DNA from 2 places in the Marinomonas sp. 63XJN7_7_ISO-PGPR-S23-202 genome. Region 1 is predicted to be linked to the other one. Evidence: predicted binding sites of a transcription regulator. Region 1 holds the regulator's gene; the other holds the start of a gene.
What was found. The regulator FliA, encoded in region 1, starts transcription of late flagellar genes. The targets are predictions, from matches to a motif close to CTAAAGTTNNNNNNNNNNCNGCCGATA.
Positions count from the first base shown of each region.

Region 2: the regulator FliA is predicted to act here: its motif matches at 8,576-8,602, upstream of flgK (flagellar hook-associated protein FlgK).

Region 1 is NZ_CM149677.1:1,159,776-1,170,746, forward strand. It holds gene flhB (flagellar biosynthesis protein FlhB) at 1-795, shown strand, start outside; gene flhA (flagellar biosynthesis protein FlhA) at 830-2,950, shown strand; gene flhF (flagellar biosynthesis protein FlhF) at 3,051-4,343, shown strand; gene AC0VYG_RS05260 (RNA polymerase sigma factor FliA) at 4,441-5,181, shown strand; gene AC0VYG_RS05265 (chemotaxis response regulator CheY) at 5,237-5,617, shown strand; gene AC0VYG_RS05270 (protein phosphatase CheZ) at 5,627-6,418, shown strand; gene AC0VYG_RS05275 (chemotaxis protein CheA) at 6,431-8,827, shown strand; gene AC0VYG_RS05280 (protein-glutamate methylesterase/protein-glutamine glutaminase) at 8,854-9,918, shown strand; gene AC0VYG_RS05285 (motility protein A) at 9,918-10,655, shown strand; gene AC0VYG_RS05290 (flagellar motor protein MotB) at 10,648-10,971, shown strand, end outside.
Region 2 is NZ_CM149677.1:3,990,479-4,001,449, reverse strand. It holds gene AC0VYG_RS18565 (CheR family methyltransferase) at 1-51, shown strand, start outside; gene flgB (flagellar basal body rod protein FlgB) at 335-730, shown strand; gene flgC (flagellar basal body rod protein FlgC) at 736-1,188, shown strand; gene AC0VYG_RS18550 (flagellar hook assembly protein FlgD) at 1,198-1,953, shown strand; gene AC0VYG_RS18545 (flagellar hook-basal body complex protein) at 1,966-3,666, shown strand; gene flgF (flagellar basal-body rod protein FlgF) at 3,855-4,595, shown strand; gene flgG (flagellar basal-body rod protein FlgG) at 4,664-5,449, shown strand; gene AC0VYG_RS18530 (flagellar basal body L-ring protein FlgH) at 5,464-6,339, shown strand; gene AC0VYG_RS18525 (flagellar basal body P-ring protein FlgI) at 6,395-7,486, shown strand; gene flgJ (flagellar assembly peptidoglycan hydrolase FlgJ) at 7,508-8,548, shown strand; gene flgK (flagellar hook-associated protein FlgK) at 8,654-10,630, shown strand; gene flgL (flagellar hook-associated protein FlgL) at 10,635-10,971, shown strand, end outside.

The DNA.
Region 1 (10,971 bases):
TCATGGGAGCCCTTAATGCCTAAGTTCAGTAAGATTAACCCCATTACTGGCTTAAAAAGAATGTTTTCCGTTCAATCTTTGGTCGAATTGCTCAAGTCTATAGCCAAAGTTGTCCTCGTTGCTTTTGTATCGACACTGGTTATTTATCATTATTTACCCGAAGCACTGGAGTTGACCTTTCAGTCCATACGTCCTGCCATTTCTCACGGTATTGATATGGTGATGTGGGCGTTTATTTTTATTAGTTTGTCGTTGGCACTGATTGCTGCGATAGATGTGCCGTTTCAGATTTGGTCTCACAAAGAAAAGTTGAAAATGACCAAACAAGAAGTGAAAGATGAGTACAAGCAGCAGGAAGGGGATCCACAAGTGCGCGGACGTATCCGCCAGTTACAGCGTCAAGCCGCGATGAATCGCATGATGTCTGATGTTCCTGAGGCGGATGTTATCATTACCAACCCTACACACTTTTCTGTTGCGTTAAAATATAATCAAAGTGGCGGTCAAGCCCCCATAATGATTGCTAAGGGAAGTGACTTTATGGCATTGAAAATTCGTGAAGTAGGCAATCACTATGACATCCCTGTGATACAATCCCCAGCACTAACGCGAGCGATCTATCATCATACAAAGATCGGAGAGGAGATTCCCCATGGGCTCTTTAAAGTAGTAGCGCAATTGCTCGCTTATGTTTATCAACTGCGTAATGCACGACATGGTGCGCCAAGGCCGGAAAGCATGCCGCGTTTTGATATACCAGAAGAGTTTCAATGGGATGGTAATACTCCATCCTAGCTAAATTGATTGTTAATATCTGCGGGAACCGCGTGTGAATTTTGATCGCCAAAAAATGACTGGTCAGTTTAAAGGGGTAGTGAGCGGGAATCTTGGGATTCCTATCTTGCTTCTGTCTCTTTTAGCCATGATGATACTGCCGATTCCAGCGTTTCTGCTTGATGTCCTCTTTACCTTTAATATTGCGCTCGCCATTGTGGTCTTATTGGTCGCGATCTACTCTTTACGACCATTAGATTTTGCTGTCTTTCCAACCGTTTTGCTGGTTTCGACCCTGATGCGTTTGGCATTAAACGTGGCTTCTACCCGTGTTGTTTTATTATATGGTCACGAAGGGGGAGATGCGGCGGGTAAGGTGATTCAAGCCTTCGGTGAGGTGGTGATTGGGGGGAACTATGTTGTCGGCTTTGTGGTCTTTGCCATTTTAATGATCATCAACTTCGCCGTTGTGACAAAAGGGGCGGGGCGTATCTCTGAAGTAAGTGCCCGATTTACTTTGGATGCTATGCCGGGTAAGCAAATGGCCATTGATGCGGATTTGAACGCAGGGATGATTGATGCGGATCAAGCCAAACAGCGGCGAATGGAAATCGCCTCTGAAGCGGAGTTTTATGGCTCTATGGACGGTGCTTCTAAGTTCGTAAAAGGGGATGCTATTGCGGGTTTGCTGATTTTGGGAATCAATATAATCGGCGGTTTGGCGATTGGCATGTCTCAACACGGCTTGACTTTTTCAGAAGCCATTCAGCGTTATTCTCTGTTAACCATTGGTGACGGCCTTGTGGCCCAACTTCCTTCTTTGATGCTGTCTACCGCCGCAGCCATCATGGTGACTCGGGTTAACGAGTCGGGTGATATGGGGACACAGATTGTCTCGCAGATGTTTGGTTCACCAAAGGCATTGTATATCGCCGCTGCGATCATGGGGATCATGGGTATCGTGCCTGGCATGCCGCATTTTGCGTTTTTGTCACTGGCTATCGTTTTAGGTAGTTTTGCTTACTTTCTTGAGTATCGTAAAAAACGCAAAGCGATGGAAGGGTCCCCGTCGACAGGTAAGTCGTCATCGTCGGATGCCTCGCCTCCGGCGGAAAGTAAAGATCTTAGTTGGGATGACGTGGCGCCTGTCGATATGTTGGGATTAGAAGTCGGCTATCGTTTAATTCCTCTGGTGGATAAGTCCCAGGGTGGAGAGTTATTGGCCAGGATTAAAGGCGTTCGTCGAAAATTGTCGCAAGACTTGGGTTTTCTAGTGCCCAGTGTTCATATTCGAGATAACTTGGACTTGATGCCCAATGCCTATCGCGTCACCTTGATGGGGGTTAGCTTGGCGGAAGCGGAAGTGCACCCAGATAAAGATTTGGCAATAGATCCTGGGCAAGTATTTGGTTCTATTGATGGTATTGCAGGTAAGGATCCGTCTTTTGGTTTAGACGCTGTTTGGATTGACCCGAAAAAACGCGATCAAGCACAAACCTACGGTTATACTGTGGTGGATGTGAGTACGGTGGTGGCAACGCATATTAACCAAATTATGCACAAGCATGCTTATGAATTAATTGGTCACGATGAAGTCCAGCAATTGCTTAGCTTGCTCAAACAATATAATCCGAAGCTGGCTGAGGAATTGGTGCCGAATACGATTCCTTTGAGCATCTTGTTAAAAGTATTGCAGAACTTATTGATTGAAGGGGTTCCGCTTCGTGATATGCGGACCATTGCTGAAGCCATCATGGGGGTGCAGCCGAAAAGCCAGGATCCTATGGTATTAACCGCAGCCGTTCGAACGGCCTTGTCTCGTTTGATTATTCAAACTTTGGCGGATGGGGTAGAGGAGATTCCTGTGCTGACGCTTGATCCTCAGTTAGAAAAAATGCTGATGCAAACAGTTCAGCAGAGTCAGCAATCAGGTATTAAGAATGAAGAAGCACTTATTTTAGAGCCGAAAATGGCCGAGCAGTTACAATCTTCCCTTAAACAGTCTGCAGAACAGCAGGAAGCAATGGGAAATACACCTATACTGATAGTGTCAGCGCCAATCAGACCAATGCTAGCACGCTTTATGCGCTATGGTATGGTGAATATGTCCGTTTTATCTTACCAAGAAGTGCCAGACCATAAACGAATTACTGTTGTAGGTGTGATTGGTCAATAGTCTGTAGCAATTGTGATCAATTAGTCTCTATATTTATCAAAGTCTTTCGGGTAAGCTATGGATTTGTAAGGCTAAATACACTAAAAGGATTCCATTATACATGCAAATTAGGCGGTTTCGAGCTCCCGACATGCGCCAAGCGATACGGAAAGTCCGTGACGCTGTGGGCCCTGATGCGGTTATTTTATCGAATCAACGCCTCCCTACTGGTGAGATAGAGATTGTCATTGCGTTGGACTATGATGGTTCTTTGCCTTCTAGTATGGTGCAAAAAAAGCCTTCTACATCAACATATAGACCCTCTGAAGAGCGTCAAAAAGAGGCTTATCAAGATCCTTCGGCTGAGTATTTTGAACGTATAGAAAAGGCAAAGCAGCAAACGCCAACAGACACCAGTCCTAAATCATCATCGCCATCATTTAGTATGCCGCCTCTTGAAGAGGATGAAGATGAACCAGTATTGGAAGAAGCGCTTTCTCTAAAACAGAATAAAGAGAGTGTTAACCAACTTCATGCTATGGAGCAGGAGCTACATCGTGTTAAAGAAATGTTGGAGCAACAGCGCCAGCAGTCGACGACGCAACCTAAAGAAAACTCCGTTGAGGCGAAAGCCCGAGAGAAGTTAAAGCGCCTGGGCTTGTCTGATTTGGTGACCTCTCGTCTTTTAGATGATATCGATCTAAAAGGCCGAGAGGATGATTGGAATCGATTGCTTGCTCATCTTGCGGATTATATTCCTGTGCGCTCAAGTTCGGCAGAACTGAAAGGATGCATTGCTTTTATGGGGCCGACAGGGGTAGGAAAAACGACTTCTATTGGTAAAATTGCGGCCCAGCATGTTTTAAAATACGGTTCAGACAGTATTGTGTTGGTGACAACCGATACCTATCGGATTGCCGCTCATGAGCAATTACGTACTTTTGGTCGCATTTTAAATGTTCCGGTAGAAGTCGTGAATGAATACTCTGATTTAAATGAAGTACTTGCTAAATACGCTCATTATTCTTTAGTTTTAGTGGATACTGCGGGGATGAATCCAAGGGATTCTAACCTTGAACGACAATTGCTAATGATCAAAAGAGCACGTTCCAGTTTGAAAAAACTGTTAGTTTTACCTTGTACAAGTCAAAGACAGGTGCTTAAGTCTGTCGTTGACGTGTATTCTCAAGTTCAGCTAGATGGGTGTGTATTAAGTAAATTAGACGAGTCAGCGTCTCTTGGTGAAGCTATTAGCGTGGTTATCGAAGAGGGTTTACCTGTTGTTTACATCGCCGATGGACAAAGAATTCCAGATGATATAGAACCTGCTCGTGCGCACAATTTAATCAGCCGAGCTGTTTATACCGCAGAGCACTACAGCCAGATCTATGGGTCACTAAGATATGGTAGTTAGTAAAATTATGTTATTTGGATGAGCGCGATACGGAACTATGTAGTACAGTTATTCTGTGCATCAGACTCAAATAGTAAAAGGTTGCTGATTTATTTTTATGCAGACCAAAAACGGATACGACACCTATACTAGAAAAGCGACATTATCGATTGATGCCATTGTCGAGCAATACGGCTATTTAGTAAAAAAAATCGCTTATCACTTATTAGCGCGTTTACCCAATACTGTGGACGTAAACGATCTGACGCAAGCCGGAATGATGGGGTTGATAGAGGCCTATAAACGTTTTGAGTCTGATAAGGGCGCCAGTTTTGAAACCTATGCTGGCATCCGGATTCGTGGCTCTATCATGGATGAAATTCGTAAGACCGATTGGGCTCCTCGCTCGGTAAGGCGCAATGGACGAGCGGTAAGTGCTGCCATTAAAGAACTCGAGGCTAAAGCTGGGCGTGATGTTTCCGATATGGAAGTAGCGGCCCATATGAATATCAGTATTGAGGAATACCACGATATCATTCACTCATCGATGACGACACAGCTGTTTAGCTATGAAGAAATGTTGGAGTCGGATGATGGCGGTGTACTAGATACATTCAGTGATGAAGTAAGTTCTACCCCTTACTTTTTGGCTGAAGAAAGTGGGTTTCAAGATCAATTAGCAAATGAAATTGATCAATTACCAGAAAGAGAAAAACTGGTCTTATCTTTATATTATAATGATGAATTGAATTTAAAAGAAATTGGCGCGGTTTTAGGTGTTAGTGAATCGAGGGTCAGTCAAATTCATAGTCAGGCTGCTCTTAGATTAAGAGCTCGATTAAGTGATTGGCGAGATTAAATTATGAATTGTGAAATACTACCTTTGGGTTGTGGAGGTTGCATTGGATAAAAACATGAAGATCCTGATTGTTGATGATTTCTCGACAATGAGACGTATCATCAAAAACTTGTTACGGGATTTGGGATTTACCAATACAGTTGAAGCGGATGATGGAACGACGGCATTACCGATTCTTCAAGCAGGGACAATTGACTTCCTAGTAACCGATTGGAATATGCCCGGCATGACAGGAATTGAATTGCTTCGAGCGGTTAGGGCTGATGATAAACTTAAAAGTATTCCTGTATTGATGGTAACAGCGGAAGCCAAACGTGATCAGATTATTGCTGCGGCTCAAGCCGGGGTAAATGGTTATGTTGTTAAGCCTTTTACTGCCGTCGCACTCAAAGAAAAAATTGAGAAAATATTCGAACGAATAGATGCTGCTAAATAGGGGCTTTTGATGTCAAAGAAACTTGAATCAGGCTTGGGGGATTTTGAATCCCTAGTGAAGGATGGTGCTGTTGATCTTTTGAATCATATTGAAGTCGGTGACTTTAGTAGTGCGATAAAGGTTATTCAAGAGCTTAGCGAGGCTCGACATAATAGTTTCTATAAAGAAGTCGGGACGCTAACAAGAAGTCTCCATGACGCAATTCGCGATTTTCAAGTTGATTCAATGGACTTGGTGGTGGGTGAAGGGCATTCTGAATCTGGTAATACTAAAATTACAGATGCCTCTGATCGGTTGAAATATGTTATTGAATTAACAAGTTCAGCGGCCAATAAGACCATGGATATGGTGGATGGAAGTGTTCCTGTTGCGAGTGAATTACAAAGCCAAGCAAGAGCATTAAGAAAAGATTGGAATCGTTTGATTCAACGTGATTTATCGCCTCAAGAGTTTCGCGAATTGTATAAGCGTATTGATGGGTTTTTAAAGTATGCGGATGACAGTGCGACGACCTTACATTCCAACCTAAATACAATTCTTTTAGAGCAAGGTTATCAAGATTTAACTGGCCAAGTAATTACGAGAGTAAATGATCTAATTCGAGATGTAGAAGAACGCCTTGTGCATCTCGTTGCTGTTGCAGGACGTGTTGATAGTATCTCCGGAATGGAGCATGACGATAGTGAAGCCGAGCACGACGACACTCGTGGTCATGGTCCAGCTATTAATAAACAAAACAACCCAGAAGTACTGAATAGTCAAGACGAAGTAGACGACTTGCTATCAAGTCTTGGTTTCTAAAGGGAGCTGAGGATGAGTTTCGAGGTCGATGAAGAAATTTTACAGGATTTTTTGGTAGAAGCTGGAGAGATCCTGGAACAGCTTTCCGAACAATTAGTAGATCTAGAGCAAAACCCAGACGATAAGCAGTTATTGAATGCTATCTTTAGGGGGTTTCATACCGTTAAAGGGGGAGCGGGTTTTTTACAGTTAACGGCACTGGTCGATTGTTGTCATTATGCGGAAAACGTATTTGATATCTTACGTAATGGCCAGCGGACTATTAATTCCGACTTGATGGATGTGGTTCTGCAGGCTCTTGATGCCGTCAATGAAATGTTTGAAGCCGTTCGTTCTGGTAATGAACCCGAACGTGCTGATCCAGATCTGATTCAGGCTCTTAGTGTGTATGCAAAACCTCCGACGGCTGAAGAATTAGCCGGGGGGAGCGATGCTGCCGATGAAGAGCAAGACGATGAGTTATCTGATGAAAGCATCGCGGCTACTGAAGAAGACGAAGTTGTTGAAGAAGAGCTAATCGATGACTCATCCGAGGCGAGTGGGGCGGAAGAACCTGCAGATATTACCGACGATGAATTTGAGTCTTTGCTTAATGCGCTAGGAGGAGAGGATACCCCAGACAGTAAAGCCGCAGAAGCAGAGGTGAGTTCAGGTGATGCGTCTGATGAAATTACCGAGGATGAATTTGATCAGTTGCTTGATAAACTGCATGGTAATGGTGCGCCGGGTCTTGACATTGACAGTGCCAAGGAGGCTAAAAGTAACGATCATTCCGAAAGTGTATCAGAAGAACCGTCTGCCGAGTCTGATGAAATTACGGAAGACGAGTTTGAAAAATTACTCGACCAATTACACGGTGGAAGTGCGCCTGGTCTAGATAGTACTGATCAAGCTCAGGAAAATAAGGCAACAGAAGCTAGCGCAACAGAAGACGTTGCCCCTTCAGAAGACAAAAAGTCGAACAGCGAACCAAGTGCTTCTAGTGCTGATTCAGATTTGATTACAGAAGATGAGTTTGAGTCTTTACTGGATAGTCTTCATGGTAAGAAGGGGGCACCTAAAGGGGACACTGGAACGGCTAGTGCTAAGAAAGAAGCGCCAGCGAAACCGAAAGTAGCCCCTAAGAAGGCGGAACCCAAAGCGGAGCCTAAGCCTGCTGCTCCTAAAGCGTCTAAGGCAGAAAATACTCCTCCGCCATCGAATCATCATGCAAAAGATAAAGCTGCAGGTGTACCAGTAACACAAGAAGCAACGGTTCGAGTGGATACTAAACGGCTTGACGACATCATGAATATGGTGGGTGAGCTTGTTTTGGTGCGAAATCGTCTGGTACGTCTTGGGTTGCAAAGTGAAGACGAGTCCATGGGTAAGGCGGTTTCTAACCTTGACGTGGTAACGGGTGATTTACAAAATGCCGTGATGAAGACCCGAATGCAGCCTATCAAAAAGGTATTCGGTAAGTTTCCTCGCGTGGTGCGTGATTTGGCTCGAAATCTGAAGAAAGAAGTGAATCTTGAGCTTCGTGGGGAAGATACGGATCTAGACAAAAACTTAGTAGAAGCACTTGCCGATCCGCTTGTTCACTTAGTGAGAAACTCTGTTGACCATGGTGTCGAGGCACCTGATGTACGGGAAGCTAAGGGTAAGCCGCGAGTTGGTCATGTTATTTTGTCTGCTGAGCAGGAAGGCGATCATATTCTGCTATCCATCGATGATGATGGTGCGGGTATGGATCCTGATGTGCTACGTAAGAAAGCCGTAGAAAAAGGCTTGGTGGATGCAGATGCCGCTGAAAGATTATCAGACGAAGAGGCCTTCAATCTAATATTTGCTCCAGGCTTTTCAACTAAGGTAGAGATTACAGATGTATCGGGTCGTGGTGTGGGAATGGACGTTGTTAAAACGAAAATTTCTCAGCTAAATGGCACGTTACAGATTAAATCTGTCCTAGGGCAGGGATCACGCTTTATTATTAAAGTTCCATTGACCTTGGCGATCATGCCGACCTTGATGGTGACTTTATCCGATCAATCATTTGCTTTCCCGCTTGTTAGTGTGAATGAAATATTCCACTTGAATCTACAAAAAACCAACATTGTAGATGGTCAGCAAGTGGTCGTTATTCGAGGGAAAACACTTCCAATCTTCCATCTTAAGAGTTGGTTAATTAAAGGCGGAACGCGCGACACGACACCAGAAGAAGCGCATGTGGTTGTGGTTCAGGTGGGCATTAATGAAGTTGGCTTTGTAGTGGATCAGTTGGTTGGACAAGAAGAGGTGGTGATTAAACCTCTGGGTCGAATGTTACAAGGAACCGCTGGTATGGCTGGTGCGACGATTACTGGTGATGGCCGTATTGCATTAATTCTTGATGTACCTAGCATGCTAAAGAGTTACGCCTCTAGGTAGGTAGATTTTGATTTGGGAGTGGCAGTATGCCGGTAAAGGTACTGGTCGTAGATGACTCCGGTTTTTTCCGACGTCGTCTAGTAGAAATTTTTGAAGCAGATCCAAGATTAACCGTTGTTGGGACCGCTAATAACGGCAAGGAAGCGGTTGATAAAGTGCAATCATTGTCGCCAGATGTGGTGACAATGGACTACGAAATGCCCGTTTTAGATGGTATTTCCGCAGTTGCCAATATTATGAAGCTCAAGCCAACGCCTGTGTTAATGTTTTCGTCCTTAACGCATGAAGGGGCAAAAGTCACTCTTGATGCGCTTGAAGCGGGCGCGGTTGATTTTATGCCGAAGAATTTCGAGGATATTTCCCGAGATTCTACGGTGGTAAAGCATACGTTAGTTGAACGGGTGTTGACTGTTTCTCGAACGCGTCTTGGCGGATCAAGGGCCCCTGTTCAGAGTCTTGCGCCACGTGAGGCCCCAAAACCTATCGTCACAGATCGTGGGGTGATTATCCCGCGTTCTAGAAAGAAAGTGAGTTTGGTCGCAATAGGTACTTCGACAGGTGGGCCAATGGCCCTTCAAGCGGTACTCACAAAATTACCTGCTAATTTCCCAGCTCCTTTGGTGCTGGTTCAGCATATGCCTGCTGCGTTTACGGGTGCATTTGCTGAAAGGCTAAATAATATTTGTAAAATTACCGTGAAAGAGGCCAAAGACGGCGATCGACTGCAAGCTGGGGTTGCTTTACTGGCACCGGGTGGTAAGCAAATGATGGTGGATCCTCGCAATGGCGGCTGTGTCCGTATTCTGGATGGTGATGAGCGACTTAATTATAAGCCCTCAGTTGATGTGACGTTTGGGTCTGCCTCTAAATGTTATCCTGGTAAAGTACTGTCTGTTGTCATGACAGGCATGGGGGTTGATGGTCGAGAAGGTGCACGTATGCTGAAAAACTCCGGCTCCCGAGTCTGGATCCAAAGTGAAGAGTCCTGCGTCATATATGGTATGCCAATGGCAGTAGAAAAAGCCAATTTGGCTGATGATATTATCGACCTTAGTCATATTGGTGAGCGCCTAGCGCGTGAGGTTAGCTAGTGGATTTGGTGACGCTGGCTGGACTGCTTCTTGCGTTTGGCTCTGTCTTTTTATCTAACTGGCTTGGCGGAGGAGAAGTGATTCTCCTCCTTAATCTGCCTTCTGCAATTATTGTGATTTTGGGGAGTTTTGGTGCAACTTTGATGCAAAGTAGTATTCAAGACGCCTCAAGAGCGATTTCTCTGGCTAAGTGGAGCCTGTTTCCCCCCACCTTTGATTTCTCCTTTGCTAGATCTACCATGATTACCTTGGCTTATAAGGCAAGGCGCCTCTCCTTAATAGCCTTAGAAAGTGACATAGAGCTGCTCTCTAATGAGTTTGCTATGCGGGCTTTTCAAATGGCTATCGATGGCGATGAAGCAGAGGAATTGGCGGATCGTTTGAATGATGAAGCTAATCGCATCCACGACCGCCGGATGTCCAGTGTGACCTTTATTGAATCCATTGGAGGTTATGCGCCGACGCTCGGGATTATGGGGTCTGTATTGGGGTTGATTCAAGCGATGGCGAATCTTGATAGTCCTGAGGCACTAGGTCATGGTATCGCCGTAGCCTTTGTTTCTACGCTGTATGGGCAGGGTTTTGCGAATCTTGTTGTCTTCCCAATTGTTAGAAAGCTGTCTGGCTACGCAGATCAAGAGCTGCTTTATAATCAGTTGTTGATTGATGGTGTTTACGGTATTGCTACGGGTAAGCATCCGCAACGTTTAGAGAGAGAGCTAACAAGTTATGAGTGATGATGCTTCCGCTCCAGCGCCCTCACGTCGTCGACGTGTTCTAAAAAAGAAACGATCACATAATAGCCAAAGTCGAGATCGTTGGGTGTTATCCTACGCGGATTTTATTACTTTGTTATTTGCCTTCTTTGTTGCCCTCTATTCTATTTCTATCCAGCATAAAGGTGATAATAAAAAAATAGCCGAAACGCTGAATGGTGTGTTTGATGCAGTACAAAAGTCGATTAAACCGATTAACGTTGGTAAGCCTATTATAGGTCAGCCAACTGATCAGGCCGCGGTGGACACCAAAATGATTCCAGCTACACAACCTAAG
Region 2 (10,971 bases), 2.4 Mb from region 1:
TTGTTTGAGATTGTCCAATGCCATCCAGGGATTGTTTATAGAGCGAAATAACAACAAATTATTATGACTTTGTTGCAGTAAAGAGGCCGTATGTTAGTCTCCTCTTTGAAAGCGACCTTTCAAGGCTCCTCTTGCCGTTACGCCAAGAGGAGCCTTTTGCGTTCATGTCTTCTTCCTCTTCGTGGGGCCTCGCCTTTATGGATTTTGTTACGTTGCCGCTTTTTGCCGATTACCAATAAAAAATTCATAATCAATTGATTTTAAAGTATTTTTTAATTTGGCATTATTATTGCTTTTTACTTTATACGTTTGATCATTGTATGAAGAGAGAAGCATGGCTATATCATTTGAAAAAGCATTTGCAGGGCATGACAAAATGCTGGAGTTTCGCAGTGCTCGCGCTGCTGTATTGGCAAATAATATTGCGAATGCGGATACGCCAAATTACAAAGCCAGAGACATTACTTTCGACTCCATGTTTAACAATGAGAAAAACAAACTGTATTTAGCGGTAGATAATAAGCGACATATAAATGGTGTGAGTGAATTTGGCGACGGCGATAATGGCCTTTTGTATCGCAATCCAAGTCAGCCCTCTTTGGATGGCAACACGGTTGATATGCAAAGAGAAAAAGCAGAATACGCTAAGAACTCTTTGCAATTTGATACCAGTTTTATGTTTTTGGATAGAAAAATCAGTGGCATGAAAAAAGCGCTTAGCGGGAATTAATCAGTATGTCTTTAGGTAATATTTTTAATATCGCAGGGTCTGCAATGAGTGCCCAGACCATTCGCTTAAATACAGTAGCGAGTAATATGGCGAACGTTGATAGTGCGGCAAGCTCAGCAGATCAAACGTATCGAGCCCGTAAGCCTGTTTTCTCTGAAATGATGGTCAACTCCATGAAGGACAATGGTTGGGGTGATACTACAGATGATGATAGTGGAGCGGGAGTGGGTGTCAAAGTTGATGGCATCGTGGAATCCTCAGCACCGCTTAAGCCAAGGTATGAGCCGGATAATCCAATGGCGAATGCGAAAGGGTATGTCTATTACCCAAATGTTAATCCGATTGAAGAAATGGCGGATATGATGTCTGCATCGCGTTCTTTTCAAACGAATGTCGATATTATGAATTCAGCTAAAAGCATGATGCAAAAGATGCTCACGCTTGGACAGTCATCATAGGGGTGATGTATGGCAAATATATCTGATAACAATGGTTTAAAAAACCTGATTGCTCAGTACGGCACAGATGGTGCGAAAGCGAGTTTGAAGAAAAGTGAGCATAAGGGGAGTGTAAAAGACCCTGCTGCCGCTGATGCTCATAATATAAAAGACCCAAAGAAAGATCCGACGAAAGGGTTGGCGGATAAAAACGTATTTTTAAAGCTGTATATTCAACAGCTTAAAAATCAAGACCCAACCGCTCCGCAAGACACTAATGACATGGTAGCCCAGATGTCAGAGTTTAGTTCTTTGGAAAAGTTATCGGGTATTTCAGACCAACTCAAGAATATGACAACGGCTCTTACATCCAATCAGGCGATTGGTGCTTCGAGTTTAGTGGGGAAGTCGTTATTGATGCCTGGAAATAAACTTTCAGTAAGTGATTCTCAGCACTCTATTGATCTTAAAACAGATATCCCCAAGGGCTCAACTTCCGCAGAGCTAAAGATTTTCGACGCCAATAATAAGTTGGTTCGTACGCAGAAATTGACAGAAAACGATGTTAAGTGGGATAGGAAAGACGATAAAGGTAAAGAATTGCCACCTGGCGAATATCATTTTGCCGCTTCATCAGTCAACAAGAAAGGTCAAGTAGCTGCTATGCCTATTCAATTACCCGCTCGTATTCAGGGCGTAACGATTAATGGCAAAGACGGTACTATGTTAAATGTCGAGAATCATGGAAAGATTAAACTGACTAACAAATTGGAAATATTAGGTTAACCGGAGCAGATTATGGGATTTAATACAGCGTTATCAGGCATCAAGGCATCCGCTGATTACTTGGATGTAACAGGTAACAACATCGCTAACGCGGATACAACAGGTTTTAAAAAGTCTCGTGTCGAGTTTGATGATCTATATAGTACCAATGTGTTAGGGGCAGGCAGTAATAACTCCATTGGTTCGGGGGTGGGGGTATCTAAAGTTGCGCAAGAATTTTCTTCTGGTAATTTGAAATACACAGATAACAATTTAGACTTGGCTGTGGATGGTACAGGTTTTTTTGTAATCAAACAGCCAGATGGTACCCAAGCTTACACTCGTGCGGGTGATTTTAAATTGGATGCCAATGGCAATTTGGTGACGAATACTGGCCAAAAAGTACAAGGCTACAACGCGAAGAATGGTATTTTAGGCGGTAATTTAGAGGATTTGGTTGTACCTACTGAGCGAATCCCTCCTAAAGCAACGTCAGATGTAAAGCTTAAATTAAATTTAAACTCAGAAGGTGAAGATGTTCCACCTTATATTCGTGCCGAGTTTGATCCCAAAAACCCAGATACTTATGATTATACTCAAACCCAAACGGTAACCGATGCGAATGGTAACAATCATATTATCAGTTACTATTATGCAAAAGGTAAGGATCCTGATACTTATCGTGTTTATGCGACGGTAGACGGTAAAACCAAAGACGATGCTGGGGCTGCTTTTTTGCCGCCCACCTACGCGACCTTCAATAGTGCCGAAGGCAATACGGATTACAACGGTGATGGGATTAAAGAAAAGCCTTTTCAGCTTTTATATTTGGGAAATACCGAGCCAACAACGGCGAAAATCGCCTCTATGGCGCAAACACCGCTAACCGTCAGTGGCACATTAGGTGGGGTGGCTATTACTGCTGGCTTGACGCCAACGGAGTTGCGTGAACCTAAACAAGTGGCGCGACCTGCATTTGATCCGAATAATCCGAAGTCATACAGTTATGGTAATACTAAGAACATTTACGATTCGTTAGGGCAGACTCACACCTTGGGTTATTACTTTATTCAACAAGGTGAAAATAACACGTATGAAGTGAGAGCGACGGTAGATGGGAAGGAAACCTATACCGATCCAATTACGGGCAAAGAAAAGTCATTCTTACCAAAAGACAGTATGGTGAAGTTCGATGCCACGGGTAAATATCAAGGCACGTTTCAAGGGATTCCTCCTTTTGGGACACCACAACCTGTTAACCTACAAATTACTGGCTTTGATCCGACGAATCGTGATTCCATTATGCCTATTGACCTTGCAGGGTCGACTCAGTTTGCTTTGGCGAGTACCGATAACTTTGAGCAAAATGGCTATACTGCTGGTGAGTTGCAAGGGGTTTCGTTTGATCGTGATGGTAACTTAAAAGCTACTTATACCAATCAGCAAACGTCCGTTCTTGGTCAGATTGCTTTAGCGTCATTCGATAACGTAGATGGTCTGACGCCAGCGGGTGATACCTCTTGGGTAGCAAGTTCTAATTCTGGTCAGGCGAATGTTGGCCGACCTAATAGTGGTACCTTGGGGGGAATCCAAGGAGGAGCATTAGAGCAGTCCAATGTGGATCTTACCTCTGAATTGGTTGCTCTGATTGAAGCGCAACGTAACTATCAGGCAAACAGTAAAACGTTAGAGACGGAAAATACGGTCACGCAAACCATCATTAATTTGCGTTAGTGAGATAAAAGAGATGTTCCTGGCCGGAGTGGTTGCCCACTTCGGCTTTTTTTTGCCTTATGTTTGCTTATTTTTGATGGGTTTTTAATTAAATCCTTATATATCAATGAGTTAGATATTTTCTGAAACTTGGTATGATTCTTGATTGTAAGTGATTAGATGGTAAAAAAGCGTAACGAGAGGGTGTAATGGATAGAGCGTTGTATCTAGCAATGAGTGGTGGTGTTGAAACAATGAACGCCCAAACCATTCACGCGAATAACTTAGCAAATGTTAACACGACAGGGTTCCGCGCAGACTTTGAGCAGGCGCGAGCGATGCAGGTTTACGGAGAATACTATCCAAGCCGTGTCTATGCCATGACGGAGAATCCAGGTACGCGTTTTACCCCAGGCAGTATGATTCAAACAGGGCGTAACCTAGATGTGGCAATCAAAGGCAAAGGCTTTTTAACCGTTTACGACTCAAAAGGACAAGAAGCTTACACCCGAGCTGGCAACCTGCAAATTAATGCCGCCGGGCAATTGGTAACGGGCACCGGGTTACCTGTCGCAGGGGTGAATGGTCCCATTTTTTTACCGCCTTTGCAGAGTCTTACGATTACCTCAGATGGCTCCATTTCGATTATTCCACAAGGGGGAGCTGCGAACCAGGTAGCTGTTATTGGTCAGCTTAAGTTGGTGAATCCTGACCCTGATGATTTGCGTAAAGGTGAAGATGGCTTGATTCACAGTAAAGATGGACAAGTGTTTAATCAGGACGTAAATACGCAGGTTGCTTCTGGTTTTGTGGAAGGGAGCAATGTGAATGCGGTGGAAGAAATGACGCACATTATGGATTTGTCTCGTCGCTTTGAAATGAATATTAAAATGATGAATACCATTCGGGAAGACAGTGCTGCGTCTTCGAGAATTTTACAAAGAGCATAATCGTTTTCGCGCTAATTATTTTCGTTGATCGATTGCTGTTGCGTTATTAAATTTGCAAAGAGGCTTATATGAACTCAGCACTTTGGGTAAGTAAAACCGGCTTAACGGCCATGGACAAACAACTGAATGTAATATCTAACAACCTGGCGAACGTCTCCACCACGGCGTTTAAAAAAGACCGAGCCGTGTTTGAAGATCTGATGTACAAAACGGAGCGAGCGCCAGGTGGCCTCAGTGCTCAAAATGCCGAACTGCCATCTGGATTGCAGTTAGGGACAGGGGTGAAAGTGGATGCCACTCAAAAAGACTTTTCTAATGGGGATTTTAACGTGACAGGCCGAAAGCTGGATGTTGCTATTCAAGGAAAAGGTTTTTTGCAGGTTTTACAGCCTGATGGCACGATGGCTTACACACGTGATGGTAGTCTTCAACTGAGTAGTACAGGACAACTTGTTACAGCAAATGGGCTAGTCGTGCAGCCACCTATTCAAATCGATCCGGATGTGACGAGCATTAATATAGCTAAGGACGGGGTGGTCTCAGTACAAAAAAAAGGCGTGACGGATATGCAGCAAGTTGGCGTAATTAATTTAGCCGGCTTTGTTAATCCAACTGGGTTGGATGCTATTGGCGGGAACCTCTACACTGAAACCAATGCCAGTGGACCACCAATTGTGGGAGCGCCAGGTACTGACTCACTCGGTTCTCTTGGGCAAGGTATGTTGGAAGCGTCTAATGTCAACTCGATTGAAGAGTTGGTGAATATGATTACGACACAACGCGCTTATGAAATGAATTCTAAAGTCATTTCTTCTGCTGATGGTATGATGAGCTTTGCTATTCAGCAGCTCTAGGATAAGTGGATAATATGAAAATTAAACTGGCGCTTTTAGTTTTGCTTTCGACTTGTTTAAGTGGTTGTTTAACTTGGAAGGTTGACAAGCAGGAGGTGGCTAACGCTGCTGGAGCTGCGGCGGGAGCCGCTGCAGGTGCGGCAGTGGGTAATGCGGTAGCGAATGCTGCAACCAACACAGCCGCTCCTGATAAACCTCCAGCGAAAGATGAAAAACCGAAAGAGCCAAAAAGAAAAGGATATGTCCCAGATCCAAATGATCCTATGAAGGGGCCTCCACGAACTCAAGCGAATATTCAAGAAGATGATCCATATTATGCGCCAGTGGAGCCTGATGGATTGAAGCCAGCGCAGGCACCTAATGGCAGCATTTATAGAACGAGCATGGGTGATGTCATGTATGGAGATCAGAGAGCCAGCAAGGTTGGCGACATACTGACTGTCAATTTAAATGAAAGCACTTCCTCAACTAAGGATAATGCCGCGACCATATCGAAGACCTCGTCTGCAACGGGAGATAACCCAACGGTATTAGGGCAAAAACTTCGTGCTGATTCCACGTTGCCACAGCAAAAAACAAATTTTTCTGGCAGTGCCTCGGCGAATCAGGATAACAGCTTAACGGGGACGATTACGGTAACAGTTTATAAGGTGTATTCGAATGGATTGCTGGCCATCCGTGGCGAAAAGTGGCTTAGGCTAAATCAAGGTGATGAATACATTCGTTTTACTGGTTTAGTGCGTAAAGCCGATGTGTCACCACAAAATACGGTTGACTCTTCACGGGTGGCAGATGCTCGTATTACCTATTCAGGTAATGGGGATGTGGCGGCGGGTAGTCAACAAGGCTGGGTGACTCGTCTTTTAAATAGTCCTGACGCGCCAAGGTAATGGGTGTCCGAATAGCAATCATTCGATCAATCGTTTTTTATAGGTGGTTACGAACATGAAACAGTTAGCTCTCGTCTTTTTGTTGATTGCGTCCTTCGGGGTGCAAGCTGAACGCTTAAAAGACATTGCCAGTGTTCAAGGGGTTAGAGATAACCAATTGTTTGGCTATGGTCTGGTGATTGGGTTAGATGGAACCGGTGACAGTACGCCTTTTACCAATCAGAGCTTTGCTAACATGCTGTCACGATTTGGAGTGACTTTGCCTGCTGGCGTGAGCGCGACCTCTAAAAACGTTGCGGCTGTGTCATTGACGGCCACTTTGCCTGCATTTTCTAAACCAGGACAAAAGATTGATGTGACCGTTTCCTCAATTGGTAACGCAAAAAGCCTTCGCGGTGGTACGCTCTTGCTGTCTACCTTGAAAGGGGCGGATGGGCAAGTTTATTCTATCGCACAAGGTAATGTGATTGTTGGTGGTTTTGGAAATAATGGTTCTGATGGTTCGAGAAATTCATTAAGTGTGCCGACGGTTGGCCGTATTCCAGATGGCGCCAGTGTTGAGCGAGTGGTGCCGACGAGTTTTGACTCAGGGGACTCGTTAACTTTTAATTTAAACCGTCCAGACTTTACTACAGCAAAAGACGTGGCGGATAAAATCAATGGCCTTTTAGGAAAAGGGGTCGCAGAAGCCTTGGATGCGACTTCGATTCGTGTCAGAGCCCCGCGAGATCCAGGTCAGCGAGTGACCTTTATTTCGATTCTGGAAAATCTTGATGTGAAGCAAGGTGAAGAGCGTGCACGGGTTGTGATTAACTCTCGCACTGGCACTATTATTATTGGTCAGCATGTGCAAGTGTCTCCAGCGGCGATTACCCATGGTAGTTTGACGGTCACCATCCGCAATACGCCAAAAACAACGGGTCAAAATGGCACGGTAACAGGAGGGCAGACGATTGTGTCCCCCAGAAATGGTGATCCTCAAGTCGATAAAAACAGCGGACATATGTTTTCATTTGCTCCAGGAGCGTCATTGGATGACATTGTTCGAGCGGTGAATCAAGTCGGCGCGGCGCCAGGGGATTTAATTGCTATTTTAGAAGGTTTAAAACAAGCTGGAGCCATTAATGCTGACTTTGTCGTTATCTAAGTAAAAGAATTTGAGACGCTTATGAACGCTTTACCACCCACTAATCCTGATGACTTCTTTGCCGATTTTTCATCTTTGGAATCGTTAAAAACTAAAGCGAAAAAAGATCCAGAAGCGGCTCTTAAGGAAGTTTCACAAAAATTTGAGGCTATTTTTATTGGCATGCTATTAAAAAATATGCGGGCTGGTAATGAAGCCTTGGGAGACGGTTTGTTTTCTAGTCAACAAACGAAGCAGTATCAAGGTATGATGGATGACCAAATGGCGCAAGTATTGGCCAAAACGGGTGGTTTTGGGGTATCCGAGGCGCTGATTCGTGAGTATCAGGCGCAACACCCAAAGGCTCATAAAGCAAGTGCTTCTGATGACAATGATTTTATTAAGCGGGTTTCTAATCAGGATTTGGTGCGGGTGAAAGCGTTGGCCCACCAAGCTTCTACTGAGTTTTTAAAAGCCACACAAAAAGAAGCGTCGGGGGCAACGATTAATCCATCCAGTCCGAGTTCTTCGGCCAAAGATCCTGCTGTTAGTCACTCCCCTTCCTTACCTAATGGTAAAGTGGAAGCGACTAAGCCGACGGCGCAGTCTGTTGCGTTTGATTCCCCAGAGGCTTTTGTAAAAGCCATGTGGCCTCATGCAAAAGCCGTAGCAGAAAAGCTGGGTGTGAGTGCTAAGGCAATATTGGCGCAGGCTGTGTTGGAAACTGGTTGGGGGAAACACCCCATAGCGAAGGACGATGGAACGGCCAGTTATAATTTATTTGGCATTAAGGCGGATCATCGTTGGAATGGTGATCGTGCGGTGGTGAATACGCTAGAGTTTCGCCATGGTATCGCCCAGCGTGAAAAAGCAGCATTTCGTGCTTACGACTCTTTTTCGCAAAGCTTCAATGATTATGCCAACTTTTTAACCGCTGATGAACGGTATAAAGACGCTTTGAAGTCGGGCAATGATCCATCTTTGTTCGCCGCCTCATTGCAAAAAGGTGGTTATGCAACCGATCCTGAGTATGCACAAAAGATAGATCATATTCTGTCTAGTAAGTGGTTTGAGTCTTTATAGGTCAGCGTTAGTTTTCTTTTGTATCGGGTAAAGTTCTTGCGTTAGCAGTCGATAAGTCGTTATGGCGTAGGTGTCATTTTAGAAATTATCCTTAGAGGTGTGAGCATGGGCTCAAATTTATATGCGATTGGTTTGTCTGGCCTGCAGAGTAGTCGGGCCCGTATTGATACGACCGGTCAAAATACATCGAATGTGGATACTGCTGGTTATAGCCGCCAGAGAACCTCTACCATTGCAGAAGCCAATGGCACCGTTAGGATTAAAGATACCGCACGTATTGTTGATAAATTTGTCAATGAACAGGTGCGCAATGATGTGTCTACATACTCATACTATGATACTTATCACTCCATTATGTCGACATCAGACCAATTGTTGGGGGAAAAAAGTGTTTCTTTGAATTCTTATTTAAGTAAGACGTTTAAGGCTATACAAGACGCCAATAATGACCCAACTTCCTCTTCCTTACGTGACATTGCCTTTTCCAATATTAAGGATTTGGTTCAGCATTACCACACCCTGTCTAATTTGGTGGGTGAACAAAAAACCATTGCCGATAAGCGCTTATCAACTTCTGTGGCGGAGTTGAATAATATTACTGGGCAAATTGCACAGTTGAATGGCGATATTCTCAAAGAAGAAAGCCAATCCACTTCACCTGCCAATGAACTGCGGGACAGGCAAGAAGAGCTGGCTAAAAAGCTTTCTGGCTATTTGCATGTCAAAGTGGATTACTCTAAAACAGGCGTCATGACAGTGGCTCTTGCTAATGGACAGCCTCTGGTGATGGATAAAACACCCACTAAGCTTAAAGTCGAAGAAGACCCTAAAAACCCACAAAACAAGAAACTCTACATTGATTTTGGTAAATACCAAGTGGGCGTCAATAACGAAAACTTAGGTGGCTCTATTGGTGCTTTGGTCGATTATAGTGCCGACTTTGCTGTGAAATCGGATCGTTTATTAGGACAAAGTGCGATCGCTATCGCCGACCAGATGAACCAACAAAATAAGCTTGGTTTGGACGGTGATGGTAATTTTGGACAGGATCTATTTCGTATTGGTCGCATCAGTTTTCATCCCGGGCAACATAATATTGGCAATGCATCGGGGCTGGCGGTGCGAGTGACTCCTGGAAAATCCGCTGAAATAACCACCGATACCTATGAGTTATCAAAGGCCGATAACAACCGTTTTTTGATTAAGGCCTATGATGAGCATGGTCATCTCAGAAAGCATGTCACGGAGATTAACACTAGTACGATGAAACCGGATGATAAAGGCTATTATCGGGTGCCTGGTCTCGGTTTCGATATTCGTTTGGGGGATACCAGTAAATATTCGATTAATGATGTATACAACTTTTCACCAACAGAAGGCGCTGCGACAGGATTGTCTTTACAGGCTAATGGTGGAGAAGATTTGGCACTTCGAGCCCCCATTGGCGTACAAACGAATCCAAACAATATGTCGGACGCGAAACTCACGTTAACGTCTGTTACAAATACTAATCCTGATCATTCTGCCTTTAAGAGTAGTGATGAACTCTATCAAAATGCCCCACATAGTATCCTGTTTACGGGGGATCATTCTTTCGAAGTCCGTGATGGTAGTGGAAAGGCTTTAGCAAAAGTCGATAACATGACGAATTTTAAAGACCTTCTAGCTCAGGCTGGATTAGCAAAAGAGGCTGGTTTTGATTTGTCTCTGAAGGGAAGTCCTAAGGCGGGAGATGAATTTAATTTAGGTCCTCAATTTACGGGGGCTGCAGACGATTATAACGGTTTAAAATTAGTGTCTTTGCAGGACAAACCTCTTATTGGAGGAAAAACGTCCTTATCTGAGTCTTTTGCTGACCTTGTCGCCTCTGTCGGGAGCAAAACGGCATCGTTGGAAACCAATAAAGAGTCGAGTAATGTGGTTATGAATCAAAGTATTGCGAGACGTGATTCTGTGTCTGGAGTCAGCTTGGATGAGGAAGCCGTTAATCTACTAAAGTACCAGCAGGCGTATTCCGCTTCCGCGCAAGTGATCACGGCAGCCCGAAGTACATTTGATACACTATTAGCGGCGATGAGGTAAGTTTATGAGAGTCACTAATAATCAAATATACGGTCAGTCCAGCCGTGCTATTAGTCAGGCGAATGATCGTGTGATGGATATTCAAAAGAAAATTACTGAAAACACCAGTATTGTTTCTCCTAGCGATAATCCTGTTGGCGCGCGGGAGGTGCTGCAATATGAGTCGAGCAATCAGTCTTTAAAGCAGTATGATAACAACATGAAAATGGCGAAAGGCCATTTGGAGTACGAAGAAGTGGCCTTGCAGAGTTATAATGGCCTACTAGATGAAGCTAAAACCATGTTGATTCAAGCGGATAATACGGCGAATACGCATCAGGATATCGGCGCGATTGCCGATC